3 regions of the Mesorhizobium sp. M1217 genome follow, and region 3 is predicted to be linked to each of the others. Evidence: predicted binding sites of a transcription regulator. Region 3 holds the regulator's gene; each other region holds the start of a gene.
The links. The regulator PhoB, encoded in region 3, activates phosphate uptake and scavenging genes when phosphate is short. The targets are predictions, from matches to a motif close to TGTCATNNANCTGTCAT.
Positions count from the first base shown of each region.

Region 1 (9,699 bases), 260 kb from region 3:
CCTTCGCGGCGCATCGTCTCGATCAGCACGGCCAGCTGCAATTCGCCGCGTCCGGAGACGAAGAACGAATCCTTGTCCGGCGATTCCTCGATCTTCAGCGCGACATTGCCTTCGGCCTCGCGCAGCAGGCGGTCCCGGATGACGCGGCTGGTCACCTTGTCGCCTTCGGTGCCCGCCAGCGGTGAATCGTTGACCAGGAACGACATCGTCACCGTCGGCGGATCGATAGGCTGCGCGTGCAGCGGCTCGGTCACCGACAGGTCGCAGAACGTGTCGGCGACGGTGCCTTTCGACAAGCCGGCGATGGCGACGATGTCGCCTGCCTGCGCTTCGTCGATGGGCTGGCGCTCGAGCCCGCGAAAAGCAAGGATCTTCGAGATGCGGCCGGTTTCGACCTGGGTGCCATCATGGTGCAGCACCTTGACCGCCTGGTTGGATTTCAGCGTGCCGGATTCGATACGGCCGGTGATGATGCGGCCGAGGAACGGATTGGCTTCCAGAATGGTGCCGATCATGCGGAACGGGCCAGGATGAACGGTCGGCGCCGGCACGTGCTTGATGACGAGGTCGAACAGCGGCGCCAGAGCCTGGTCCTTCGGACCTTCGGGGTTTTCGGAGACCCAGCCGTCACGGCCCGAACCGTAAAGGATCGGGAAGTCGAGCTGCTCGTCGGTCGCGTCAAGCGCGGCAAACAGGTCGAACACCTCGTTGACCACCTCGACGTGGCGAGCATCCGGCCGGTCGATCTTGTTGATGACGACGATCGGCTTCAGTCCGACCTTGAGCGCCTTGCCGACGACGAATTTGGTCTGCGGCATCGGCCCCTCGGCGGCGTCGACCAGCACGATGGCCGAATCCACCATCGACAGGATGCGCTCGACCTCACCGCCGAAGTCGGCGTGGCCGGGCGTGTCGACGATGTTGATGCGGGTGCCCTTCCAGTCGACCGAGGTCGCCTTGGCCAGGATGGTGATGCCGCGTTCCTTTTCGAGATCGTTCGAATCCATGGCGCGCTCGGCGACACGCTGGTTGTCGCGGAACGAGCCGGACTGTTTCAGGAGCTGATCGACGAGGGTGGTTTTTCCATGGTCGACGTGCGCGATGATCGCGATATTGCGGATTTTCATGTTTTGGTCTCGGGAGCGTTGCAGGCAGCAGGCCAAAAGGCGCTGCCTCTTTCGGTTGGGCGGCTCATACAGGGTTTTTCGCAATTGCGAAAGAGGAGGCGAGTCACCAAATAAAGTCACCAAATCTTAAATGTCTTGGTGTGAAGTGGAATTATTAACCAAGGCGGAACCTTTCATGGTCCGGGCAGTTCGAATTTCATGATCGACGCAGGCAGCAGATTCCGGCCGATTTTGGCATGTAGCGCACTCGCCGTCCTCCTCGCGGCAGGCGCGGCGCAGTCGGCCGCGTCGTTCAAGGAGACGCGGACTGCCCTGCCGTCCGACAAGCGGTCGGCGGAGCAGCTTTTTGCCGATGCTCCCGATGGCGTCGACCCGGTGGTGACCGGGCCAGTCAGCGCCGCCTTCAAGCAAAGGCAGCAAAATGCCGGATGCGACAGCGCCGTCTGGCCCAACATTCCCGTCGTCTGCTATCCCGATTGATACACGTCCTACCCTCGGGCTGGCCCGAGGATAATGGTGCAGTCGCTCACGCCGACCGCACCGGATCGAGCGTGACCTTGTAGAGTTCGCTGTCGTCGCGATCCATCAGCCGCACCGTCAGCTGCTCTGTAGCGCCATCGATATCGACAAGTCCGAAGAACTGCAGGCCGGCCGACGGCGGCAGGTTCTGACCCTGCTCGGCAGTCGGTGCCTTGATGAACTTCAGCTCCGGGCCGAAGGTCATGTCAAAACCATTCGGTCCGAACGTGCCTGAATGGATCGGACCCGAAACGAATTCCCAGAACGGATTGAAGTCCCGGAACTGCGCCTTGTCCGGATTGTAGTAATGCGCGGCCGTGTAATGCACGTCTGCGGTGAGCCAAACGGTATTGCTGATGCCCGCGTTCTTTATATAGCGAAGAAGGTCGGCAATTTCCAGCTCGCGCCCCTTGGCCGGGCCATTGTCGCCATTGCTGACTGCCTCGGCCCCGACCTTCTTGGTACCGTCATTCCAGACCACGAGGCCGAGCGGCATGTCGGCGGCGATGATTTTCCACGTCGCGTTGGAATTTGCCAGCTCACGCTTCAACCACTTAATCTGCTGTTCGCCGAGGATGCGCGATTGCGGCGTCATCGTCTCCTGCATACCCGGGCCGTTGGGGCCGCGGTAGGAACGCATGTCGAGGAAGAACACATCGAGCAGCGGCCCATAAGCGATCTTGCGGTAGACGCGGCCCGGCTCCGACAGTTCGTAGCGGATCGTCGTCATCTCGTGGAAGGCGCGCGCAGCACGTGCCGCCAGCACATGGATCGATTTTTCGGTGTAGCGGTCGTCGGCAGTCAGGTCCTTCGAGTCCGACCAGTTGTTAAGCACCTCATGGTCGTCCCACTGATAGAAAGTCGGGCAGATGGCACTGAGCGCAAGAACGTTCTTGTCCATCATGTTGTATTTCCACTGCGCCCGGTATTCGTCCAGCGTCTCGGCAACCTTGCGCTTTTCGTCGATCAGCACTGTGTTTTTCCACTTGTCGCCATTGGGCAGGTCGACCTCGTCCTTCATCGCACCATCGGCATAGACCGTATCGCCCGAATGCAGGAAGAAGTCGGGCGTGTGCTTGGCGATCGTGGCGTAGGTCTTCATGCCGGTCTCGTCGATGCCCCAGCCTTGGCCGGCGGTGTCGCCCGACCAGGCGAAACGAATGTCGCGCTTCGAGGCAGGTGCCGTGCGGAAGCGGCCGACGATCGGCTCCGAAACGGCGTTGATGTCGGCAAGATCGGCCGCGACCATGCGGTAGAAAATGTCCTGGTCGGAGGCGAGATCGGTAAGCAGCCGCTTCACCGTATAGTCGCTGGCCGGCGACGTATCGAGCGGCGCCAGGCGGACGGCATTGGCGAAATTTTCCGTCGACGACACTTCGAACATGACGCGCGACGGCCGGTCCGTGCGCGTCCAGACCATGCCGCTGGTCGCGTCGACATCGCCGGACTGAATGCCATGGGTGAAGGCCGGGCGCTGATTGGCGCGCGAGTAATAGGGAAGGGCGAGACCCGAGGCGCCGACCAGGCCAACGGCGCTGGCCGACGTGACGAAAGCGCGCCGCGTCATTGAAATCTTGTTCATGGCTGTCTCCTGGATGGCGTTGAACGTCGCCGCCAAGCTCCAGCTTCAATGTTTCAGGCACATTTCGAAACGATGAAGGTTTTCTGACATCAACAAGCGGGAAGGCTGGACCGCTCGGCGGCGAAGCTGTTGATCTCCCCCCTTGCGGGTCCCTTGCGGGGGAGATGGCCGGCAGGCCAGAGGGGGGCGCTGTCCCGCCGATGTACAAATCAGAAAGAAATCAGACGGAGCAGCGGAGTTTGGGCAGAACATTGCGTAAAGTCGGAGGCTGGCGAACCTTCGCGCCCCCTCTGCCCTGCCGGGCATCTCCCCCACGAGGGGGGAGATCGGCAATTTGGCCGACGGCATCTCCTGCAACGAGAAGCTATGCCGCCTGCGGTTCAGGATCGAACGCCGGGCGGCTGGTGTTGATCAGCAGCGAGATGCAGGCGGCGGCTATTGCCGTCATGCCGGCGATCAGGAAGGCAAGCTCGTAATTGCCCTGCAACTCACGCATAGTGCCACCGAAAAAGGCCGCTGTCGCTGCGCCGACTTGATGGCCGGCGACGATCCAGCCGAAGACGATCGGCCCGCTGCGGTCGCCGAACGCCTCGTTGGAAAGCCGCAACGTCGGCGGCACCGTGGCGATCCAGTCCAGTCCGTAAAATACTGCGAAGATGATCAGGCTGGTCGCCGAGAAGCCGGAATAGGGCAGATAGATCAGCGACAGGCCGCGAATGCCGTAATAGATGCCGAGCAGCTTGCGCGGGTCGAAACGGTCGGTGAGCCAGCCCGACAGCGTCGTGCCAATAAGATCGAAGATGCCCATCATCGAGAGCAGGCCTGCGGCCTGCACTTCGCCGATGCCCATATCGCCGCAAAAGGCGATCAGGTGCGTGCCGACCAACCCGTTGGTGGTGAAGCCGCAAACGAAGAAGGTGGCGAACAGGTACCAGAACACACGCGTACCGGCGGCGCGGCGCAACGTGCTCAGCGTATGCGCGAGGAAATTGCCTTGCGCGGCCGGCGGCGACGGCGGCACGTCGTCGGCCTCGGCACCGTAACGCACCATGCCAATCGCGGCCGGACGCTCCGGCACCAGCATGTAAACCAGCGGCACCAAGGCGGCGGTGGCCACGGCAATGGCAATGGCGACCGGCTTCCAGCCACCCGACTGGGCGAGCGAGGCGAGCAGCGGCAGGAAGACCAGCAGCCCGGTGGCGCTGGACGCCGACATCAGTCCCATCACCAGGCCGCGATTGGTCTTGAACCAGCGGTTGACGATGGTCGCGCCGAGCACGGTGGCGACGGCGCCCGAGCTGATGCCGGAAAACACGCCCCAGGTGAGGAGCAGATGCCACGGCTTGGTCATTAGTAGGCTGAGCGCAGTCGATCCCGACATCAACAGGAGCGCGGCAAGCAAGGTGCGGCGCAGCCCGATCCGCTCCATCAGCGCCGCGGCAAACGGCCCGGTCAGGCCATAGAGGAAGATGCCGGTGGCCGCGGCCAGCGAGACGACGTCGCGCCGCCAGCCGAAACTATTCTCCAGCGGCAGCATCATGACTGCCGGTGCCGAACGCAGGCCCGCGGCGATCAGCAGGCAGAGGAAGATGACGGCGACCACGACGAAAGCGTAGCGCTGGCCAAACGGGCGGGATTGAGCTATCATGTTACTGACCGGTACGTTTCAGGTGTGCGGAACATACGTACCGACCGGTAACATTGTCAACCAGGCAATCGGCAAACCAGACATGAAAAGCATTGAACCAACGATCAAGGAGAATGGCGCACCGGTGCCTCGCGCCGCCGAACGGATTCTCCAGGTGGCGCGCGACCTGTTCTACCGGCAAGGCATCAGGGCGATCGGCGTCGACGAGATCGTACGGCGTGCCGGCGTCACCAAGCCAAGCCTCTACCGCAGCTTTCCGTCCAAGGATGAGTTGGCCGCATCCTATCTTCGGCACTATGACCTCGAATTCTGGGAGCGCTTCGACGAGGCGGTGAATGCCCATCCCGGCGATCCGCGCGCGCAGATCGTCGCCTTCCTGACGCGTGTCGGCAAGCGCACGCAAAGGCCCGACTATCGCGGCTGCGGCATGACCAATGCCGCGGTCGAATATCCCGAACACGGCCATCCGGCCCGCGTCGTGAGCGAGGCCAACAAGCAGGAATTGCGCCGGCGCCTGCGTGCCATGGCGGCGGCGATGGGCGCCGGCGACGCCGACACGCTGGGTGACGGGCTGCTGCTCCTGATCGAGGGCGCCTATATCAGCGGCCAGTTGTTCGGTGCCGGCGGACCGGCGCAGTCGGTGGCCCGCAACGCCGATCTTCTGATCGAGGCAAGCTTGAGGAAATAGCGTTCCGTTTACCAGGTCACTGTGAGCAGCCTGACTTCGTCTAGGCTGCTGCTGAATTTGACGGTACGCTGCGGCAGCCCGAACGGAGTTGTCCGCCATGCGCGCTCTTTTGATCCCGCTTGTCCTCGCCGGTTTCTGCCAGGCGGCTCGGGCTGGCGACATATCCAGCGTCTATACCGATCTCGTCTGGGAGAAGGACTGCGTGACTTATGCCCAGGCGGAGGAAGGCGACGGCGACTGGGCCGACCTCGCCTGTTCGGGCTATGGCGGCTACCCGGTGATGGTTTCCTACGACGACGCGCGGGAATCTCTGTTCTACGGGTTTCCACCTGGCGACATGACCACGGTCTGGGAAAGCTTTTCCGGCCTCAACTCGGCTGGACCCAAAGTCGAGTGGCGTATCGAAACCAAGGGCGATATGGCCGTTCCTTTCGCAGTCATCCATCGTCGCTCGATCAGCGATAGCGAGGGCGAGAACAAGTCGACGGAAGTGCTGATCGTCGCCAAGGTTGCCCAGCCTGGCGCCCACGAAGGCTGCACGATCGCTCTTGTGCTCGCCACCGGCAATCCCGCCGCCAACGATCAGGCGCGCAAGCTTGCCGACGAGAAGGCACGCACCTTCGCCTGCGGCAAGGACAAGCGTGTGGTGATCGGCAACACGCCCGATTTCGGCCGCGTCGACAACTGACGATTTGCGCCCGTTAATTACTTGCGCTTGGCCCGCTCGATTGCCTCGACGATCATCTTCTTGGCATAGGCGGCATCGTACCAGCCCTCGATCTTGACCCATTTGCCGGGTTCGAGATCCTTGTAGTGCTCGAAAAAGTGCTGCACCTGCTGGCGGGTGATATCAGGCAGCTGCGTGTATTCGTGAACGTCCTCATAGCGCAAGGTCAGCTTGGGCGAAGGAACCGCGATGACCTTCTCGTCCTGGCCGGCATTGTCCTCCATCACCAGCACGCCGATCGGCCGCACATTGATGACGCAGCCCGGCACCAGCGCGCGTGTGTTGCAGACCAGCACGTCGATCGGGTCGCCGTCGCCCGACAGCGTGTGCGGTACGAAACCGTAATTGCCGGGATAGCGCATCGACGTGTGCAGGAAGCGGTCGACGAACAGCGTGCCGGCCTCCTTGTCCATCTCGTACTTGATCGGCTCACCGCCGATCGGCACCTCGATAATGACGTTGACGTCCTCGGGCGGGTTCTTTCCGCTGGCAATCGCTTCGATACGCATCGCTTTATCCCTCTCTCGATTGAAGATCGATAGCGGGCGACGGCGAATGGTGCAATGCGGCGAATGGTACTGGGGGATCGTCCGAACCGAAACCGGTCGGATCATGCGCTGGCCGTCATTCCCAGACGAAAGCGACCTTCTTCAGCGCCTTCTGCTCGAATATCTCGACGCCCTCGGCCACATCGCGACCGCCGGCGCCGGCATAGAAGGCAAGTGCGTTCTGATTGTCTTCCAGCGCCCACACGACCATGCCCTTCAAGCCATGGTCGGCCAGCCGTGCCCGTGCCGCCGAGAACAGCCGGCTGCCGAGCCCGATGCCTTGATATTCCGGCCGCAGGTAAAGCTCGTAGATCTCGCCCTGCTGCCTGAGTTCGCGGGCACGGTTCTTGCCGATCGTCGCGTAGCCGGCAATTTTGCCGCCGATTTCGACGACCAGGACGGTGGCGGCGCGGCGAATGGCATTCGCCCACCAGTCGGCACCGCGGCGGTTGATCATCGATGTCAGAGTGCGGTGTGGGATGATGCCCGAATAGGCGCCGCGCCAGGCCTCGAGATGCACGTCGGCAATGGCGGCTGCATCGCGCGGCTCGGCTTTCCTGATGTCGATGCTCAGCGTATTCATGATTGGTTAACCATAAACCCGCGGCGCCCGATTGCAAGAGTCCGGTCAGCCACTGCGATGCTTTCGCACAGCCGAACGGTGCGTCCTTGAGACGCTGCAAAACCGCCTTTAGCGAGATCAAATCTCGACCAGATGGTCGTCCAGTTCGTTGCTGTCGCCGGTCGACACCGGAAAATGCTCGGCCAGTACCGCACCGACCGCTTCGACCGCCCTGACGAAGCCGTCGGCAAGCCGATCGTCGCCGGCATGCGCCGTAAGGTCGCGGACGACACCGTCCCAGACATGCTGGCCGACACGAGAATCGATGCCGCTGTCGGCGACCACTTCAGCATAGCGCTCGGCGATCGAGACGAACACCAGCACGCCGGTGCGCGCCGCGGTGCGGTGGACGTTGCGGGCGAGGAACTGCTTCATCGCATTGGCGTGGGCGGCCTGGTAGCGCAGCCGCCTCGGCACCAAATGGATGCGCAATGCGGGCAATGCCCACAACAGGATGAGCACACTGGCAAGCGCCAGAAGCTCGGCTATGACGAAATGCGGCAAGCGGATCGACAGCCACCAGGCTTCCAGCCCGTAACCGACGGCGAGGCTGACGACGAGCATGCCGAGCATCGCCATGAAGGCGGCCGGGAAGAAATAGCCGTCGCTTGCATGCGCCACGACGCAGTAGATCTCGCCGTCGGTCTTTGATTCGGCAGCGCGGATCGCATCGGCGATGCGCTCATGATCCTCGGGGCTGATCGGTCGTGTTGCCATGATTGATGTCTCACCAGCTTCCTGAAGAACCGCCGCCGCCGGACGAACCGCCGCCGCCGGAAAACCCGCCGCCGGAACTTCCTGACGACCAACCACTGCCTGAACTTCCCGACGACCAGCCACTGCCGGACGAGGTCCCCGACGTCCAGGCACCGCCACCGGAGGGTGACGAACCTGGCCCGCGGCCGTAGCGGAACGTCATGCCCAGCCACTTGTACACGCCCGGCGACAGTTTCGTGCCGAAGATCGGCGGCAGGAACGCCATTGCCAAGCCGCCGAAGAACATCGTCGCCCACAGGATGATGAACAGCATGAAGATGGGATCGACAGGATTGTCATTCGCCGGATTGCGCTTGCCGCGCGCCTCCAGCTCTTCGGGATTGCCTTCCAGCACCATGATCATGTCGTCGACGGCCTTGCTGATGCCGCCTGAGAAATCGCCGGCACGGAAGGCCGGCACCATGTCGTTTTCGATGATCAACTTGGTGTGCAGGTCGGTCAGCGTGCCTTCAAGCCCATAGCCGACCTCGATGCGCATCTTGCGGTCGTTCGGCGCCACCAGAAGCAGCACGCCGTTGTTCTCCTTCGCCTGGCCGAGTTTCCAGGCGCGAAACAACCGGTTGGCGTAAGGCTCGATCTCCTCGCCGTCGAGGCTGGGAATGGTCGCGACGACGATCTGGTCGGACCCCTTGGTCTCGAAATCGGCAAGCTTCTGCGTCAGCGCCACCTCGGTCGCGGCATCGATGATGCCGGCATTGTCGACGACCCGTCCGGTCAGCGCCGGCAATTCGGCGGCGAAGGCCGCGAAGCCGAACAGCAGCACCGCTATGGCCAACAGTGCGATGCCGGTCATTTTGATGAAACGGCCGGATTCCACCGGGCTGACGGCGTGTCTTGTCATCTCGTCACCAGCTTCCCGAGGAGCCGCCGCCGCCGGACGAACCGCCGCCGCCGGAAAACCCGCCACCGCTTGAACCCGACGACCATCCCCCGCCGGAACCTCCCGACCAGCCGCCGGACGACCGCCGGCTCGGCTCGAAGGTCATGCCCAGCCAGCGATAGCGGCCGGGACCGATCTTCTGGCCGAAGATCGGCGGCAGGATGGAGGCTGCGAGGCCGCCGAAAAAGATGATTGCCCAGATGGCTATGAAGATGGTGAAGAACAGATCGTCGCTGTTGAACGGCGGCTGCTGGTTGCGTTCGCCGCGCGCTTCCAGCTCTTCGGGATTGCCTTCCAGCACCATGATCATGTCGTCGAGGGCCTTGCTGATGCCGCCGGAGAAATCGCCGGCACGGAAGGCCGGCACCATGTCATTTTCGATGATCAACTTGGTGTGCAGGTCAGTCAGCGTGCCTTCAAGCCCATAGCCGACCTCAATGCGCATCTTGCGGTCGTTCGGCGCCACCAGCAAAAGCACGCCGTTGTTCTCCTTCGCCTGGCCGAGTTTCCAGGCGCGAAACAACCGGTTGGCGTAAGGCTCGATCTCCTCGCCGTCGAGGCTGGGAATGGTCGCAACGACG
Region 1 covers NZ_JAMYMA010000002.1:330,300-339,998, forward strand. The annotation lists gene typA (translational GTPase TypA) at 1-1,127, opposite strand, end outside; gene NKH37_RS04315 (hypothetical protein) at 1,326-1,607, shown strand; gene NKH37_RS04320 (alkaline phosphatase D family protein) at 1,654-3,228, opposite strand; gene NKH37_RS04325 (MFS transporter) at 3,593-4,876, opposite strand; gene NKH37_RS04330 (TetR/AcrR family transcriptional regulator) at 4,959-5,564, shown strand; gene NKH37_RS04335 (hypothetical protein) at 5,662-6,252, shown strand; gene ppa (inorganic diphosphatase) at 6,270-6,800, opposite strand; gene NKH37_RS04345 (GNAT family N-acetyltransferase) at 6,916-7,422, opposite strand; gene NKH37_RS04350 (TPM domain-containing protein) at 7,540-8,178, opposite strand; gene NKH37_RS04355 (TPM domain-containing protein) at 8,189-9,031, opposite strand; gene NKH37_RS04360 (TPM domain-containing protein) at 9,084-9,699, opposite strand, start outside.
Region 1: NKH37_RS04320 (alkaline phosphatase D family protein) is a predicted target of PhoB. The motif match lies at 3,301-3,317, and genes of this name have one in related genera.

Region 2 (9,699 bases), on a different contig from region 3:
GCCAGCGGCTTAGGCAGGCTGTGGCAGCGCTTGAGGAAGAAGGCCGCCGACCAGGAGACGGCGAGCATCAACAGGCCGGTGCCGACCATGATGCGGAAGCCCCAGAACACCGGAAACACCGGAGGATGGTTGCCGGCATAATCGTTCAGCCCCGGTACGATGCCGCCGGCGCTGTGCCTGAGGATGAGGCTGGCGCCGTCGGGAATGGTGAGCTCGAACCTGTTCTCCTTGGCCGCTTCGTCGGGAAGCGCAAACAGCACCAGCGGCACGTTGGGACCGGTGTTCCAGTTGGCCTCCATGGCGGCGATCTTCTGCGGCTGATGTTCAAGCGTGTTGAGGCCGTGCTGGTCGCCGGCAAAGATCTGGATCGGGATCAGGATCGCGGCGGCGAAGACACCGGTGCGCAGCGCCTTCCACATCGATTCCGAGCGATCGCCGTAGAGATAGCGCAGCGCCGACAGGCCAGCGATCAGGAACGAGACGGTCAGCCCCGAAGCAAGCAGCATATGAACGAGCCGGTAGGGCATGGACGGATTGAAGACAACGGCCCACCAGTCGGTGGCGTGCGCAACACCATCGCGAATTTCGAAGCCGGCCGGCGTCTGCATCCACGAATTGAGGGCGATGATCCAGAAGGCGGACAGAGTGGTGCCGCCGGCTACCAGCACCGTCGCCAGCGTGTGGACGCGGTTTGAGACGCGGCGGAAGCCGAACAGCATGATGCCGAGGAACGCCGCCTCGAGGAAAAAGGCCGTCAGGATCTCGTAAGCCAGCAGCGGGCCGGCGATGTTGCCGACCGTCTCCATATAGCCCGGCCAGTTGGTGCCGAACTGAAAACTCATGGTGACGCCGGAAACCACGCCCATGGCGAAGGACAGCGCGAATACCTTAACCCAGGTGAAATAAGCGCGCATCCAGGCGGAGTCGCCTGTCGCGTTGTAGCGGAGCTTGAAGAACAGCAGCACCCAGCCGAGCGCGATGGTGATCGCCGGGAACAGGATGTGGAACGAGATGTTCGCGCCGAACTGTATGCGCGACAGGATGAGCGGGTCCATGGCGGCTCCAGCTGCTGCTTGTTTGTACAAGGATAGGCTTCATGCGCCGGGCGGTCAAAGCGGCGTCCCGCCGCGAGGCGGAACGCCGCAGTGCCGGTTAATCTGCTTTTGCGTGGAATTTTGCTGGACGACCAGGCGGGTGTTGCCTATTCCGGCGAACCTCGATGTCCAGAACTGTCAGGAGCGCCATTGACATCCGGATTTGCGCACCGACATTCAGCGGATTAAATCAACAACTCTGTTTCAAGCAGCCGTTTTCAGCCATGCAGCCGATCATCTCGATTTCCGGGGTCACGAAGACCTACGCCACCGGCTTCAAGGCGTTGAAGGAGATCAATCTCGATATCGTGCGCGGCGAGATATTTGCGCTGCTGGGGCCGAACGGCGCCGGCAAGACGACGCTGATCTCGATCGTCTGCGGCATCGTCAACCGCTCGTCGGGCACCGTCACGGTCGACGGCCATGACATCAACCGCGACTACCGCGCTGCGCGCGGCCTGATCGGGCTGGTGCCGCAGGAACTGACCATCGATGCCTTCGAGAGCGTGTGGGCGACGGTCAATTACAGCCGCGGCCTGTTCGGCAAGCCGGCGGACAAGGCGTTCGTCGAAAAAGTGCTGCGCGACCTGTCGCTCTGGGACAAGAAGGACGCCAAAGCGATCACGCTGTCCGGCGGCATGAAACGCCGGCTGATGATCGCCAAGGCGTTGTCGCACGAGCCGCGAATCCTGTTCCTCGACGAACCGACCGCCGGCGTCGATGTCGAGCTGCGCCAGGACATGTGGGCGATGGTGCGCCGGCTGCGCGAAGACGGCGTCACCATCATCCTGACCACGCACTACATCGAAGAAGCCGAGGCGATGGCCGATCGCGTCGGCGTCATCAACCGCGGCGAGATCGTGCTGGTCGAGGACAAGGCCGAGCTGATGCGCAAGCTTGGCCGCAAACGGCTTGTGCTGGAACTGCGCAGCCCGTTGGCCACCGTTCCCGATGCTTTTTCGCACTACGCGCTGGAGCTTTCGCCCGATGGCGGGCAGCTGACCTATACCTATGACAACCAGAGCGAACGGCCGGGCGTCGCCTCGCTGATCCGCGAGCTCGAGGCGGCCGGCATCCAGTTCCGCGACATCGATACGGAAAACAGCTCGCTCGAGGAGATCTTCGTCAATCTGGTGAGGAAACAGGCATGAACCCGCGCGCGGCCATGAACCTTCATGCGGTATGGGCGATTTATCGGGTGGAGATGGCGCGCGCCCTTCGCACTGTGCTGCAGAGCATCGTTTCGCCGGTCATTTCGACGTCGCTCTATTTCGTCGTCTTCGGCTCGGCCATCGGCTCGCGCATCACCGAGATCGACGGCATCAGCTACGGCGCCTTCATCGTGCCGGGGCTGATCATGCTGTCGCTGCTGACGCAGTCGATCTCCAACGCCTCCTTCGCCATCTACTTTCCGAAATTCGTCGGCTCGATCTACGAATTGCTGTCGGCGCCGGTGTCCTATCTGGAGATCGTCATCGCCTATGTCGGAGGTGCGGCGACAAAGTCGATCGTGCTTGGCCTGATCATTTTGGCGACGGCCTCGCTGTTCGTGCCGCTGACGATCGAGCATCCGTTCTGGATGCTCGCTTTCCTGGTGCTGACGGCCGTGACCTTCAGCCTGTTCGGCTTCATCATCGGCATCTGGGCAAGAAGCTTCGAGCAGCTGCAGCTGGTGCCGCTGCTGATCATCACACCGCTGACCTTCCTCGGCGGCAGCTTCTATTCGATCAACATGCTGCCCGGCATCTGGCGCACGGTGACGCTGTTCAACCCGGTGGTCTACCTGGTTAGCGGCTTCCGCTGGAGCTTCTACGGCAAATCCGACGTTTCGGTCGGCGTCAGCCTCGGCATGACGGTGGTCTTCCTGCTTGTCTGCATAGCGATCGTCGCCTGGATCTTCAGAACCGGCTACCGGCTGCGCAACTGATCGATTGGCCTTGCCAGGCAAAGCAGCCTTATCGATCAACGGAAACAGCACTGAGTGCAGCCCCTGCGACGATAGCCCCTTGACCTTCATGTTTGGTTATATATCATGTTATGATTTATCGCGAGGCGGATTGGCCTATGGAAGACGTCGTACGATCGCTTGGCTTCCTGTGCCTGGGCAGCAGGATGAAGCGTATAGGCGAGCAACTGCAAGCGGAGGCGCAGCGCCTTCTCGACCGGCTGGATGTTCCGGTTCAGGCGAGCCAGTACCCACTGCTGGCCGCGCTCGACAGGCTCGGCCCCCTGCCTGTCGGGGAACTGGCGCAATCCCTTGGCATCGCGCAGCCAGGCGTAACGCGAAGCGTCTCGCTTCTCGCCGAGTTGGGATTGCTCGAGGTCAGTCCGTCGATCGATGACCAGCGGCGCAGGATCGTCTCCCTCACCAGGGACGGCCGGCGGCTGGTCGATGTCGCAAAGCGCGAGGTCTGGTCGCGCATCGAGAACGCCGTCGCGGATCTGTGCGCGGATCTTTCGGGGCCGCTTCTCGATCAGTTGGCCGCCATCGAGGACGGCCTCGCCGCGGCTCCTCTCGACCGTCGTGCACCAAAACCGAGAGATGCCGTGCAATGAAACACCTGCTTGACCGCCCGATCTGGAGCGCGCTTCAGACGCGACATCAGGCCTTCGCGCAAGGTGGAAACCTCGCCAGGCGATATCGGCCGTTGATTGTTCCTTTCGCCGCCACTGGCGCGGACGACGCGGAAAGCCTGCGGGCGCTTGAAAAGCTTGTCTCCCCAGGCGAGAGTGTGATCCTGCTTCAAGCGGACGCCATTGCTCTGCCCACGGGGCTTTCCGCGACGTCGACCGCAGCCGGGGTTCAGATGATTGCCGAGCAGCCGTTGCAGATCGTCTCCGACCAGCGCGTGCAACGTCTGACGCGAGACGACGCCGCTGAGATGCTGGCTCTGGCGTTGGTCACCAAGCCTGGCCCATTCACGCTCGAAGCCTTGAGCCTGGGCGATTTTTGGGGTGTGAAAATCGAGGGCAGACTTGCGGCGATGGCCGGCGAGCGCATGAAGCAACCTGGCTATACCGAACTCAGCGGGGTGTGCTCACATCCGGAATTTCGCGGCGGTGGCCTGGGCAAGCTGTTGTCAATATTCGTGGCAAACCGGATAGTGGCACGCGGCGAAGTTCCCTATCTCCACGCCTATGCCAGCAACGCCACGGCCATTAGATTGTACGAGTCCATTGGCTTCAGGTTGCGAAATACAATGAATGTGGCCGTGGTTCAGCGCACCGAATGATAGTCGGCGCATGATGCGCAGCATGGATGCATCCCGTATCGGAAAGGAAGGATTTCGTATCGCCGAAATCCTTCCTTGAGACTGCAAGACCTTGCTGCGTGTCAGACCGCGATCTTGCCACCACCTTGCCTGGTGATGGCAACGACCGCCGGCCGCACCGGCATGTCCGGCTTGAAGTCGGGCCAGCGGGTCGACAAATCCTCATAGTAGGACGGACGGCCGAAAGCCTCCCAGTCCTCGCCACCGTCGCCTGGATGCTGGACGGCAACGAAAGCGGTCTGGTCGTCCGGCGCAAACAGGGGACCACACATTTCGGCGCCGATCGGCACGCGGAAGAACAGTTTTGAGGTCGCCCGCGCCGGCCCTTCCGTATCGACCGCCCACAGACCGTCGGTGCGGCCAGTGGCCTTCGGACCCTGACCGTCGGTGGCGACCCAGAGGCGGCCGGTCGAATCAACCGCGCAATTGTCCGGCATGCCGAACCAGCCATTGGCCGTGGTTGCGGTCGAGAAGGTGGCGCCGACTGCCGCAACCGAGGGATCACCGCATTTCAAGAGCACCTCCCACTTGCCCTTGGTGGCGGCAAAATCGCCACCGTCCTCGACGATCTCGATGATGTGGCCAAAGGCATTTTCGGCACGCGGGTTGGCGGCGTCGACCTGATCGGCCTTGCGCTTCGAATTGTTGGTCAGCATGACATAGACCTTGCCGTTGGCGGCATTGGGCTGGATGTCTTCAGGGCGGTCCATCTTGGTGGCGCCGAGCAGGTCGGCGGCGCGGCGCGTCTCGATCAGCACGTCGGCCTGGCTGGCAAAGCCGTTCTCCGCCGTCAGCGGCCCTTGGCCGAAGACGATCGGCAGCCATTCGACCGAACCGTCGTCGGCAAACTTGGCGACATGCAAGGTGCCGTCGTCGAGCAAATCCATATTGGCGGCGCGGTCGTCCGGATTGAACTTGCCTGTGGTGACGAACTTATAGACATAGTCGAAGCGCTCGTCGTCGCCGAGGTAGAAGACGACACGGCCATCCTTGGCGACGATCGATTCGGCGCCCTCATGCTTGAAGCGGCCCATTGCGGTGCGCTTCTTCGGCACCGAAGTCGGATCCTGGACGTCGACCTCGACGATCCAGCCAAAGCGGTTCGGCTCGTTCGGCTCTTTGCCGATGTCGAAACGGTCGTAATGCGCTGCCCATTCATAAGCACCTTCGGGAATGCCGAGCCGCTTGTAATTGGCCGCTTCCTTGTGGCCTTGCGGCAGCTCGCCCGAGAAATAGCCGTGGATGTTCTCCTCGGCCATGACATAGGTGCCCCACGGCGTGACGCCGCCGGCACAATTGTTGACGGTGCCGACAACTTTCGTGCCGGTCGGGTCGGCGCTGGTCTTGACGCGGTCGTGGCCGGCGACGGGGCCGGACAGCGCGATCTCGGTGTTGGAGGTGATGCGGCGGTTGAGCTTGCCGTCGCGAACGACCTGCCATTTGCCGGCTTCCTTGCGGATCTCGACAATGGTGCCGCCATGCGCGGCCATCTCGACGTCGACTTGTTCCTTGCTGAGAGGCGCCTGCTTGGCTTTGCCATCGACGATGGTGACGAGGCCCGGAAACATCAGGTGCGGATTGGTGTATTCGTGGTTGACCACCAGCAGGCCGTGCTCGGCCGAGCCGTCGATCGGGATATAACCGACATAGTCATTGTTGTAGCCGAATTGTCTGGCCTGGGCTTCCGCCGACTGTTTTGTCGGATCGAATTCCGGCGAATCGGCGAACAGCGGATCGCCCCAGCGCAGCAGCACGTCGGCGTCATAACCGGGTGCAACGTGATGCTTGTCGTCGATGCCGGCCTCGAGCTCGTCGAAAGCGAAGGCGGAGCCTTCGGCGGCGCGGGCGTTGTCGGCGGTGATCAGCGCCAGCGGGCTGACGGTAGCGGCTATGGCCGAGACGGCAAGCGAGCCCTTGAGGAAGCCGCGGCGCGAGAACCGCGCGGCGATGATCTCACCCATGGTGCGGTTGTCGCTGGGATTGGCTCCTGGCCCATCGTTTTCCTCGAGCAGGCTGGTGCGGAAATGGGCGTCAGGGGTGCGATGTTCGGTCATAGGGGCCTGCCTCTGGCTGGATGGATTGCTGGAGCGTGTTGCCTGGCCAATCCGGTATCGCCGGCAGGTCACAGTTTGATGACATGCCGGCTAATTGCCATCTGCGATTTCGTGCCCAACATCAGCCCCGCTTGACCGCGACCGGCGCTTCGGAAACAAGAGCTGCGGCAGGCGCGCAAGGACCGCATCGGGAGGAGCAAAAAGTGAGTTTCTGGGGACTTGGGCAGCTCTGCATTTCGACAGTGATCTTCCTGCTTGCGGCGACGGCGGCGAAGCAATGGGGACTGGCGCCGAGCTTTGGCAAGATCGTGCTGACGTTGGCGCTCTATTCGCTCGGCAATCTGATCATGCTGAGGCTGATCCGTGAATTCGGCATGTCGGTGTCGTTCAGCCTGTCAGCGGTGATCCAGCTGGTGTCGGTGAATGTGGTGGCGCTGGTCTTCTTCGGCGAGCGCGTCAATGCCTTGCAGGCGACCGGCATCGTGCTTGCCATCGCAGCTGTGGCGCTGATCACGCTCGGACCCTATCTGCAAAGGCTGTAACTGCGATCGGGCCGATGAAGAAGACCGCAAGCAGACTGCGCAACTGGCTGGAGTTCCCGGTTCTGCTGGCCGGGCTGATCATTGCCGGCGGGCTGTGGGGGTTCGAGGAGCTAATGGAGATGGCGCGGGCCACTACGCCGCATGCCTTCGATACCGAAATCCTGCTTGCCTTCCGCAAGGCCGGCCAACCCGACAATCCGATCGGACCGGCGTGGCTGGAAGGAGCGATGCGCGACATCACCAGCCTCGGCAGCGCCAGCGTGTTGGTGCTGATCACGGCAGCAATGATCGTCTATCTGCTCCTCATCCGCAGGCCAGGCGCGGCGCTTCTCATGTTCATCGCGGTAGCGGGCGGCCAGGTCCTGTCAAGCGTGCTCAAGTTCGATATAGATCGGCCGCGCCCCGATCTGGTCTCGCATCTCGCCGACGTGGCATCACTTTCGTTTCCGAGCGGCCACGCCATGCTGTCGGCGGTGACATATTTGACGCTGGGCAGCATGGCGGCGCGGTTTTTGCCCGGGCGGACAACGAAGATCTATGTGCTCGGTCTGGCGGTGCTGACGACGGTGGTGGTCGGCATCAGCCGCATCTATCTCGGCGTCCACTGGCCCTCCGACGTATTGGCCGGCTGGTGCGCCGGCTTTGCCTGGGCGATGCTGTGCTGGCTTGCGGCCCGGTTCCTGCAGCGATGGCTCGGGCGGGCCGGCGGCACCTGACTCATGTCAGTCGATTTGCGGTCAAATCAGCCTGTTGATCAGGCCATGACCGCAGCCTGCCAGCAGGAAAACCATCGACAGCAAGGCTGTCGAGGTCGCCAACGCATTGAATATCTTCACCTGCTCATCCTTTTTGAGTCGTTGCCTGTGAAATCGGGATCGCAATGGATGTCCCGCCAAACGATGCCGAAATTGTAGCATGCTAGCGCATCGGCTGGCAAAGAGTGCTGCATGTTTCACATATGCAAGATGATGCTTGAACCATCATAATGAAGGTATTACACGTGATATCGCAGACTCAGACGGGGGTTATGGCCGATGATCACTGCCGCGCAGATGCGTGCCGCGAGGGCGCTGGCCGGCATCGATCAGAAGACGCTCGCCGAGCGCGCCGGGGTTTCGCTTCCAACCATTCAGCGCATGGAAGCGAGCGACGGCGTGGTCCGGGGCGTGGTCGATACGCTGATGAAGGTCATCCAGGCCCTTGAAGAGGCCGGGGTCGAGCTGATCGGCGACAACCAGGCGAGCGAGCGTGGCGGCAGGGGCGTTCGCCTCAAGCCTGTCACGCCGCAGAACCCGCAAGGCTGACGGTACTGCCGCATCGCCGAAAATCGAAATCGATTTTCGGATAGTCCAATGCGCGGTTCAAAAGTGTTGGAGCGTACCTGTGCGTCGATTTGGACGCACGCCGCTCCAAGTCGCGACGGCGACCGCCGACAGTCCTGCCGACGATCCCGCCGCCTCCTTGGTTTCATGGGGAAGGCACTCGATGGATCAGACCCGGCGGGCAGTGCATCAACCGGCACGGCCGACATTTTCCGAACTGTTCACGCCGAAGCTGGTGACGGTGCTGCGCGAGGGCTATACGCTCGCGCACTTCAAGGCGGATGCCATCGCCGGGCTGACTGTCGCCATCGTGGCGCTGCCGCTGTCGATGGCAATTGCCATTGCTTCAGGCGTGACGCCGGAGCGCGGGCTCTACACCTCGATCATTGGCGGCTTCCTGGTCTCGGCGCTTGGCGGCAGCCGTTTCCAGATCGGCGGCCCGGCCGGCGCCTTCATTGTGCTGGTGGCTGCGACGGTGGCGCGAGTTGGCGTCGACGGCTTGCTGCTGGCGACGATGATGGCCGGCCTGTTCCTGCTTGCCATCGGCTATCTCAGGCTTGGCACCTACATCAAGTTCATCCCCTATCCGGTGACCGTCGGCTTCACCGCCGGCATCGCCGTCATCATCTTCTCCGGCCAGATCGTCGAACTCTTCGGGCTGAAGCTCGCCGGCAAGGAACCGGGGCCGCTGGTGCCCAAGCTGATGGCCATCGGCGAGGCGGCCGGAACGATCAACCTCGGCGCAACCGCGGTGGCGGCACTGACCATCATCACCATTGCGCTGTTGAAGCGGTTTCGGCCGAAGTGGCCGGCCATGCTGATTGCCATCGGGCTGGCATCACTCGTCGTGGCATTGCTCGCCATGCCGGCCGAAACGATCGGCACGCGCTTCGGCGGCATCCCGCGCAGCCTGCAATGGCCGGCCTTCCCGCCGCTCAGCCTCGACAGGATAATCGACGTGCTGCCGGACGCCATCGCCTTTGCGCTGCTCGGGGCGATCGAATCGCTGCTGTCGGCCGTCGTCGCTGACGGCATGACCGGAAGACGGCATCGCTCCAATTGCGAGTTGGTGGCGCAGGGCTTCGCCAATATCGCCTCCGCCTTGTTCGGCGGTATCTGCACCACCGGCACCATTGCCCGCACCGCGACCAATGTACGGGCCGGCGCGCATGGACCGGTCTCAGGCATGATGCACTCGGCCATCCTGCTTGCCCTGATGCTGGTGGCGGCACCGCTGGCCAGCTATATCCCGCTTGCGGCACTTGCCGGCGTGCTGGCGGTGGTGTGCTGGAACATGTTCGAGAAACAGGCCTTCGCCACCTTGCTGCGCGCCTCGCGCGGCGATGCGCTGGTACTGCTGGCGACGTTCCTGATCGTCATCTTCCGCGACCTGACCGAAGGCATCGTCGTCGGTT
Region 2 covers NZ_JAMYMA010000005.1:276,986-286,684, forward strand. The annotation lists gene NKH37_RS10925 (cytochrome ubiquinol oxidase subunit I) at 1-1,055, opposite strand, end outside; gene NKH37_RS10930 (ABC transporter ATP-binding protein) at 1,319-2,245, shown strand; gene NKH37_RS10935 (ABC transporter permease) at 2,260-3,021, shown strand; gene NKH37_RS10940 (MarR family winged helix-turn-helix transcriptional regulator) at 3,159-3,650, shown strand; gene NKH37_RS10945 (GNAT family N-acetyltransferase) at 3,647-4,327, shown strand; gene NKH37_RS10950 (PhoX family protein) at 4,429-6,420, opposite strand; gene NKH37_RS10955 (hypothetical protein) at 6,624-6,962, shown strand; gene NKH37_RS10960 (phosphatase PAP2 family protein) at 6,977-7,678, shown strand; gene NKH37_RS10965 (helix-turn-helix domain-containing protein) at 7,997-8,266, shown strand; gene NKH37_RS10970 (SulP family inorganic anion transporter) at 8,448-9,699, shown strand, end outside.
Region 2: NKH37_RS10950 (PhoX family protein) is a predicted target of PhoB. The motif match lies at 6,488-6,504, and genes of this name have one in related genera.

Region 3 (9,699 bases):
TTCGATACGGTGCCGGCGGTGCTGAAGGAATCGGCCTACGGCATCGGTTGCACGACCTGGGAAGTGACCCGGCGCGTGGTCATTCCCTATACCCGCATCGGTATCATGGGCGGCGTCATGCTTGGCCTCGGCCGCGCGCTCGGCGAAACCATGGCGGTGACCTTCGTCATTGGCAACGCCCACCGCATCAGCGCCTCTCTGTTCGCGCCGGGCACGACGATCTCGGCGACCATCGCCAATGAGTTCACCGAGGCCGACGGCGATCTCTACACCTCCTCTCTGGTTTCGCTCGGCCTGATCCTGTTCGTCATCACTTTCCTGATCCTTGCCGCCGCCCGCTATATGCTGATGCGGATCGACGCCCGTACGGGAGTCTGACCGATGTCGACATCCTCATCGCTCCACAGCCGCCGCAAAGCCAGAAATTCGGTGATGATGGCGCTTTGCGTCGTCGCCGCCGGCATCGGGCTTGCCTGGCTGGCGCTCATTCTCGGTGCACTGGTCTATAAGGGCACAGCCGGGCTTTCGTTCGCGGTCTTCACCGAGATGACGCCACCGCCAGGCGAGGCCGGCGGCCTGCTCAATGCAATCGCGGGCAGCCTGCTGATGACGATCATCGCCGTTGTCGTCGGCACGCCGATCGGCGTGCTGGCGGGAACCTACATGGCCGAATATGGGCGTTTCTCGCGCATCACCACCGTCGTGCGCTTCATCAACGACATCCTGTTGTCGGCGCCGTCGATCATCATCGGCTTGTTCGTCTATGAACTGATGGTGCGGCCAATGGGACATTTCTCGGCCATAGCCGGCGCCGTTGCGCTTGCCATCCTGGTCATTCCGGTGGTCGTGCGCACCACTGAAGACATGCTCAACCTGGTGCCGAACGCGTTGCGTGAAGCCGGCGCCGCGATCGGCGCGCCGCGCTGGGTGGTGATCCGCTCGGTCGCCTACCGCGCCGCATTGTCCGGCATCGTCACCGGCATATTGCTGGCGATAGCACGCATTTCCGGCGAGACGGCGCCGCTGCTCTTCACCGCGCTCAACAACCAGTTCTGGAGCAGCAATATCAACGCGCCGATGGCCAGCCTGCCGGTGACCATCTTCCAGTTCGCTCTCAGCCCTTATGAGGAATGGCAGCAACTGGCGTGGACCGGCGCACTCATAATCACCCTGACGGTTCTGGGCTTGAGCATCCTCGCCCGCAGCCTTACCGGACGCAGAGAGGACAGATGACACAGATGTTGTCCCCGGACATGACGATGACCGAAACGGTCGCCGAGAAGACGAAGATCGAGGTCAAGAACCTCAACTTCTACTACGGCCAGAGCAAGGCGTTGAAGGACATCACCTTGTCGCTGCCCGAGCGCAGCGTCACTGCCTTCATCGGCCCTTCGGGCTGCGGGAAATCGACGCTGCTGCGTGTGTTCAACCGCATCTACGAACTCTACCCGAAGCAGACAGCCGAGGGCCAGGTGCTGCTCGACGGCAAGAACATTCTCGACCGCTCGCAGGACCTCAATCTCCTGAGGACCAAGATCGGCATGGTGTTCCAGAAGCCGACGCCGTTCCCGATGTCGATCTACGAGAACATCGCCTTCGGCGTCAGGCTTTATGAGAATCTGGGCAAGTCCGAAATGGACGGCCGCGTCGAACAAGCGTTGAAGCGGGCCGCGCTGTGGGGCGAGGTCAAGGACAAGCTCAACGCCAGCGGCTTGAGCCTGTCAGGCGGCCAGCAGCAGCGGCTTTGTATTGCCCGCACCGTGGCCGTGAAGCCGGAAGTCATTCTGCTCGACGAACCGGCTTCGGCCCTCGACCCGCTGTCGACTGCCAAGATCGAGGAACTGATCGACGAATTGCAAGCCGACTATACGATCGTCATCGTCACCCACAACATGCAGCAGGCGGCGCGCGTGTCGCGCCAGACCGCCTTCATGTATCTGGGTGAACTGGTCGAGTTCGACCGGACCGAGAAGATCTTCACGTCGCCCCGCGAGAAGCGCACGCAGGACTACATCACTGGCCGCTTCGGCTGAGCCGTTCCGATCATGCATATGAGGACAGGACCATGGGCGAACACACAGTCGCTTCTTTCGACGAGGATCTCGAGCAGATCAGCAAGCTGATCCGCGACATGGCCGACCTCGCCGGTTCGATGGTCGGCGGGGCGACCAAGGCCCTGTTGAATTCCGACAACGTGCTGGCGCAACGCGTCGTTTCCGACGACGCCATCATGGATGCGCGTCAACGCGAACTGGACGACCGCGCCATCACCCTGATCGCCAAACGCCAGCCGATGGCCCACGATCTTCGCCATGTGGTCGGAGCGATCCGCATGGCGGGCGACCTCGAACGCATCGGCGACCTTGCCAAGAATATCGCCAAGCGCGTGAGTGCGGTCGGCCTCAGCGCCACGCCGCGGGACCTGTCGCATTCCATCGACGCGATGGCGCAGCTGGTTCTCATCCAGGTGCAGGGTGTCATCGAGGAATATGCTGCAGGCGATGCGGCCGCGTTGGCCAAGCTGCGTGCCGCCGACGAGCGCATCGACGTCAAATACACGTCCGTGTTCCGCGAGCTGTTGACCTACATGATGGAAGATCCGCGCAACATCACCGCTTGCACGCACCTGCTGTTCTGCGCCAAGAATCTGGAGCGGATCGGCGACCATGTCACCAACATCGCCGAAAATGCGTATTATGTGCTGACCGGCGAGCAATTGCCGGTCAATCGTCCGAAGCAGGACGAAACGACAATGTCCGCACCGGTGACATGATGGGGGTGCCCAGCCGATGATCGCACCACGCATAATGGTGGTGGAGGACGAGGAGCCATTGGGTGTGCTGCTCCGCTACAATCTCGAATCCGAAGGCTACCAGGTCGAGGTGGTGACACGCGGCGACGAAGCCGAGATCCGTTTGCAGGAGAATGTGCCCGACCTTTTGGTGCTCGACTGGATGATACCAGCGGTTTCCGGCATCGAGCTCTGTCGTCGGTTGCGGGTGCGCCCCGAAACCGAGCGGCTGCCGATCATCATGCTGACCGCGCGCGGCGAGGAGAGCGACCGGGTGCGCGGGCTTTCGACCGGCGCCGACGACTATCTGGTCAAACCGTTTTCGACACCGGAATTCATGGCCAGGGTCAAGGCGCTGCTGCGGCGCGCCAAGCCGGAAGTGCTGTCCAGCGTGCTGAAGGTCGGCGACATCGTGCTCGATCGCGAATCGCACAGGGTCTATCGCAAGAAGAGCGAAATCAGGCTCGGGCCGACCGAATTCCGGCTGCTCGAGTTCATGATGCGGCATCCGGGCCGTGTCTTCTCGCGCAGCCAGTTACTCGATAATGTCTGGGGCGAGACAATCTACATCGACGAACGCACCGTCGACGTGCATGTCGGGCGGCTGCGCAAAGCCGTCAACAACGGCCGGATGCCGGATGTCATCCGCACCATCCGCGGTGCCGGCTATGCGATCAGGGAAGATTGACCCGCCTGGTCAGGCTACGTTCTTTCTGACGCTGGGCCTCATTTGCGCGCCCGGCGCGAAAATCTCCTGGTCGACGAAGCTTAGCGCCCGCATCGCGCAGCCTTCGCGGATCAGCGGCAATTCGTTCGGCTCTGTATCGAAGGAGATCGAGCCCGAATGCTGGCCGCCGGCGGTCTGGGCGATTGCCTTCCGCAAGGCCGGCTCGATCAGATCGAAGGCGGCGGCACTGGCGCCGACCATCGCGACCGGTGCCGGATCGATCAGCGCGAACAGCGAGCCGAGACCGAAACCCAGCGCTTCGCCGGCCTTGCGGTAGGCCTCGCGTTCCGGCCCATCTTTCTCGCGCGCCCGGGCCGCCAGTGCTCGCATGTCGGCGTCGCTGACGTCGGCGATCGGTTCGCTTTCTTCGCTCATCTGCCTGGCGTTGCGCCAGATGGCGTAGTTGCCGGCATAGGCCTCGATGCAGCCGCGCCGCCCGCAACGGCAGAGCGCGCCGCCCGGACGATGGATCATGTGGCCAAATTCGCCACCCGAGGAATGCGTCCCGGTGAACAGTTCGCCCTTCAGCACCAGCCCCATGCCGATGCCATGCGAAAGCAGGATGGCGATGAAGTCGTCGCGATAGCGATCCGGATTGCGCCAGCGCAAAGCCACCGCCATCATGTTGCAGTCGTTCTCCACCGTTGCCGGGATGCCGAATTCGTCCTCCAGCATGTCGGCAAAGGCGATGTCGGTCTGCGGCGTGATCGGCGACCACAGCATGGCGCGTGCAGGGGAGTCGGTAATGCCCTGAATCGCCAGGGCGATGCGGGCGACACTGCGGACGTCAAGGTCTGGATCCTGCAGCCGGCGCCGGACGATGGCCATGCATTCACGGATCAGCTCGTCGCGCGGCATGGTCAGCGTGTCCAGCCGGCGCTGTTCCTCGGCGACCACCTGTCCCGTATAGTCGATAATGGCGGCCGACAGGAAATTCAGCGACAACACCACGGTCAGCACCGCCGCCGCTTCCGGGTTGAGGGCGAGGCCGACCTGCGGACGACCGCGTTTCAACGAAACGGGCTCACTTGCCTTGCTCTCGGCGAGGATGCCTTCCCGTATCAGGTCGGAAGAGATCGCCGATATGGTCGAATGACTGAGGCCGGTAGTAGCTGCGATCTCAGTACGCGATGGCTGGCCGGCCCGGCGCACCGCCGAGATCACCATCGCCCGGTTGCGCCGGCGCAAATCGTCATGGCGGATTCCGACCGACATTGTTTTGCTTTCCTCCCGGTTGCCGCGGCCGCTCATGAACCGGAAGCCGTCGGTAATGTCCGACAAATAGTGTCGGACGCAGGCAAATAGTGTCAGATGCAGGTGGCGCTGTCATCGTTTATTCCGACGCTCGAAAAAACTCGCAGAGTCATCAAAATCCATCAGAATCGATGTTGACAGCAGCCGGAGATCGGGCCAGTATTTTTTCGAGGCTCGAAAAAATTAGAGCTTCTAAGCTGGTCTTTGAGCCAATTGGTCACGCCGTACGCGGCGCAGGGAGGATATGATGAAGAAATTCACGACCGCCATTCTGGCGGGTGTCGCCATGACGCTGGCGCTGGCGTCGGTGGCGCAGGCTAAAGACAAGGTCATCGGCGTTTCCTGGTCGAACTTCCAGGAAGAGCGCTGGAAGACCGACGAGGCCGCAATGAAGGCGGCCATTGAGGCCGCAGGCGACAAGTATATTTCCGCCGACGCACAGTCCAACCCCGGCAAGCAGCTCACCGACGTCGAGAGCCTGATCTCGCAGGGCGCCAGCGCACTGATCATCCTGGCGCAGGACGCCTCGGCCATCGGGCCGGCCGTGCAGAAGGCACTGGACGAAGGCATCCCGGTCGTCGGCTATGACCGGCTGATCGAGAACAAGGACGTGTTCTATCTGACCTTCGACAACAAGGAAGTCGGCCGCATGCAGGCCCGCGAAGTCTTCAAGGTGAAGCCGGAAGGCAACTACGTCTTCATCAAGGGTTCGGGTTCCGATCCGAATGCCGATTTCCTGTTTGCCGGTTCGATGGAGGTGCTGAAGGAGGCCATTGACGGCGGCAAGATCAAGAATGTCGGCGAGGCCTATACGGACGGCTGGCTGCCGGCCAACGCTCAGAAGAACATGGAACAGTTCCTGACCGCCAACGACAACAAGGTCGATGCCGTGGTCGCCGCTAATGACGGCACTGCCGGCGGCGTCGTCGCCGCGCTGACGGCGCAAGGGCTGGCCGGATCGGTTCCGGTTTCGGGCCAGGACGGCGACCACGCCGCGCTGAACCGCATCGCGCTCGGCACACAGACCGTGTCGGTGTGGAAGGATGCGCGCGAGCTCGGCAAGAATGCCGCCGAGATCGCCTCGCAACTGGCCGACGGCAAGCAGATGACCGACATTGCCGGCGTGAAGGATTTCACCACGCCCGGCGGCAATACCGTCAAGTCGCTGTTCCTGACCCCGGTCGCCATCACCAAGGACAACCTCAACGTCGTCATCGACGCCGGCTGGATCAAGAAAGAAGAGGTCTGCGCCGGGGTGACGGCTGGCACTGTTGCAGTCTGCAACTGAGCCGACGTTTCCGAAAAGTCCGAACGCCGCGGCCGCTCGCCGCGGCGTTTTTCCAACAAGAGTTGTTTTTCCGCTTCCGGCGGATAACTTCTAGGCTGCTTCCGGCATCCGCGGCAGACGGCAACCCGGCGGGAGAAACATCATGACCGACACGACGTCCAACACGCCGGTCGACAGCACGACAGACCGGGCACGGGAATCCGAACTCGGCATTGTTGCCCGATTTCTCAAGGCAACCGAACTCGACACGCGCATGCTCGGCATGGTCGGCGCGCTGCTGGTCATCTGGGTCGGCCTGCATGTCATTTCTAGCGTACGGCTCGGCGTCAATCCGTTCGACTTCGACAGCCGGACCTTCCTGACGCCACGCAATCTCTGGAACCTGTCGGTGCAGACTTCGGCCGTGGCCATAATGGCCGCCGGAATGGTGCTGGTTATCGTCATGCGCAATATCGACCTGTCGGTCGGCTCCGCCGAAGGCCTGATCGGCGTGGTCATGGGTTTTGCGCAGGTGCATTTCCTGGTGCGAATGGTCGGTCTGCAATTAGGCAACCCCTGGATCTGGATCCTGGCGCTGGCCATCGGCCTCGCGCTTGGCCTTCTGATCGGAGCGTTCCAGGGATACATCATCGCTTATCTCGAGGTGCCGGCCTTCATCGTGACGCTGGGCGGCCTTCTGGTCTGGCGGGGTGCCGCATGGTGGGTCGCCAGTGGGCAGACGATTGCGCCGCTGGATGCCACTTTCCAGCTGATGGGCGGCGGACCGACGGGTTCGATCGGTGCGCGATGGAGCTGGATCGTCGGAATTGTCGCGTGCCTGGCGGTTGTGTTCATGCTGCTCAACGGGCGGGTGCAGCGCAAGCGGTTCCGCTTCCCGTTACGCCCGATCTGGGCCGAGACGTTCCTCGGGGCCGTCACTTGCCTTGTCATCATGGGCGCCATATGGCTTGCCAATTCCTATCCTTGGCCGGTCGGCATCGTGAACAGATATGCGGCGGCCAACAATATAACCGTTCCCGAAGGCGGGCTGTTCATCGCCCATGGCATCGCCATACCCGTGCTGATGGCTGTAGCCGTAGGGCTGATCATGACCTTCATCGCCAAGCGTACCCGTTTCGGCCGCTATGTCTTCGCCATCGGCGGCAATCCGGAAGCAGCCAACCTTGCCGGTATCAACACGCGCTGGGTGACCATGAAGGTGTTCATGATCATGGGCGTGCTGGCGACGATCGCCGCAGCGATCTCGTCAGCCAGGCAGAACTCGTCGACCAATGCGCTGGGCACGCTGGACGAGCTCCTGGTCATCGCGGCGGCGGTGATCGGCGGCACGTCGCTCGCCGGCGGCTCCGGCACAGTGCTCGGCGCCATGCTCGGCGCGCTTTTGATGCAGTCGCTGCAGTCCGGTATGGTGCTGCTCGGCATCGATTCGCCGCTGCAGAGCATCGTTGTCGGAGCCGTGCTGGTGGTCGCGGTGTGGCTCGATACCGTCTATCGCAAACGGGTCTGAGCATGATCCCGCAAGGTGGAAACCGGTTTTCGTACAACTTGATGCTCAAGCAGGATCTATAGGGAGGAAGGACGAGCATGGCAGACAAAACCGCTCCCACGCCGCTGATCGACATGCGCAACATCTCCATCGCTTTCGGCGGCATTCGCGCCGTCGACGATGCCTCTGTCGACCTTTTCCCGGGCGAGGTGATGGCTTTGCTCGGTCACAACGGTGCCGGCAAATCGACGTTGATAAAAATCCTGTCCGGCGCCTACAAGCGCGATGCGGGCCAGATTTTCGTCAACGGCGAGGAAGCTTCGATCTCCAATCCCCGCGACGCCAAGAAGTACGGCATCGAGACGATCTACCAGACGCTGGCGCTGGCCGACAATGTCGATGCGGCCGCCAACCTGTTTCTCGGCCGCGAGCTGATGACCGGCTGGGGTACGCTCGACGACGTCGCCATGGAGGCCGAGGCGCGCAAGGTGATGGGCAGGCTCAATCCGCGTTTCCAACGCTTCAAGGAGCCGGTGGTAAAGCTTTCGGGCGGCCAGCGGCAGTCGGTGGCGATCGCCCGCGCCATCCTGTTCAATGCTCGCATCCTGATCATGGACGAGCCGACGGCGGCACTCGGGCCGCAAGAGACGGCGCAGGTCGGCGAACTGGTCAGGCAGCTCAAGTCCGACGGCATCGGCATCTTCCTGATCAGCCATGATATTCACGACGTGTTCGAGCTTGCCGACCGTGTCTGCGTCATGAAGAACGGTCGGGTTGTCGGAACGACGCGCACAACCGACGTCACCCAGGACGAGGTGCTCGGCATGATCATCCTCGGCAAGTGCCCACCCGGCGCCATTCCGGGGCCGGGCGCGCTGAAGATCGCCGCATGAACGAGAATTAGCCGGCTAATCACAAGCCGCCAAAATGTGCCAGCCGTCACCATGCATTGGCCTCGCCATTGTGTTGGCGTCAGGACTTGCCCATAAAGATGCCGAACCGTCCATCGGGACGTATCAGCAATTGAAGAAGCTTTTTCCGACCGTCGCTTTTATCGCCGTCGCGCTGATCAGCCTGACGATGGCGGGTTTTGCCTATTTTGCCACCCAGGAGGCGGCCCGCATTAAATTCGAGGCGACGGCAGACGACGCGCTTAACCGGATCGAAAGCCGCATCGACCTGGACCTGTCGCTGCTGCGTTCGACCCGGGCGCTGTTCGACGCACGCAATGGCGGTATCTCGCAGGGCGAGTTCAAGGCCTTCTTCAACGCGCTCGACATCGAGAATAATTTCGCCGGCCTGCGCGGCATCGGTTTCCTTCGCCTGGCGAAAACTGGCAACGAGGCGGCGGTCGAGCGCGACATCCTGCACGATCACGGCGCAAGCCATCCGATCTATCCCGACACGAACTTACCGTGGCGTACGCCCATCGTGCTGTTCGAACCGCTGGATCCGTCCAACAAATCCAGCATCGGCTACGACATGTTCACCGGGCCGGCGCGGCGCGAGGCGATCGAAAAGGCGATGACCGACGACCAGCAGCACGCCAGCGGGCTCGTGCAGTTCGGCAAGGATACGGGTGCCGCGCAGACCTTTACCGGGTTCCTCGTCTTCGTCCGGCTCAATGTCGAAACCGCGCCGGACGCCGTGAACGCGACGAGATCCTCGACTGCCGGCTTCCTTTATGCGGCCTTCCGCGCCCGTGATCTGTTCCAGGCTGCGCTCAGCCGGGCACCATTGCTGCCGGTCAACACCGAGATCTATGACGGCACGGTGGACAGCGACAACCTGCTGTTCCAATCGGAAACGCCGCCTGTTTCGAGCCTCGGCGACAGGCTGCTGGTCACCCGCAAGATCACCGTCGCCGGCCGGCCGTGGGTCGTCCTGTTCAGGGGACAAGTGCTTTCTCGCAACCTTCCTCGCGCGCCATCCCGGTGATGCTCGGATTGTTCGGACTGCTGCTTGCGGGCGCCATCGCGCTGGTGGCCCGCTATCAGGAGCGGGCCTATGAGGCGGTCTCGCTGCTTCACGAAACGACCGAAAAGAGCCTGCTGGAAAAAGACCTGATGCTGCAGGAGATGAAGCATCGCATCAAGAACTCGATCACGCGGGTGCTGGCAATCGCGCGCCAGACAGCATCGCACACCACCGAC
Region 3 covers NZ_JAMYMA010000002.1:69,022-78,720, reverse strand. The annotation lists gene pstC (phosphate ABC transporter permease subunit PstC) at 1-378, shown strand, start outside; gene pstA (phosphate ABC transporter permease PstA) at 382-1,233, shown strand; gene pstB (phosphate ABC transporter ATP-binding protein PstB) at 1,230-2,033, shown strand; gene phoU (phosphate signaling complex protein PhoU) at 2,066-2,773, shown strand; gene phoB (phosphate regulon transcriptional regulator PhoB) at 2,790-3,479, shown strand; gene NKH37_RS03000 (ROK family protein) at 3,489-4,733, opposite strand; gene xylF (D-xylose ABC transporter substrate-binding protein) at 5,020-6,060, shown strand; gene NKH37_RS02990 (sugar ABC transporter permease) at 6,203-7,567, shown strand; gene NKH37_RS02985 (ATP-binding cassette domain-containing protein) at 7,645-8,439, shown strand; partial or broken gene NKH37_RS02980 (CHASE domain-containing protein) at 8,570-9,699, shown strand, end outside.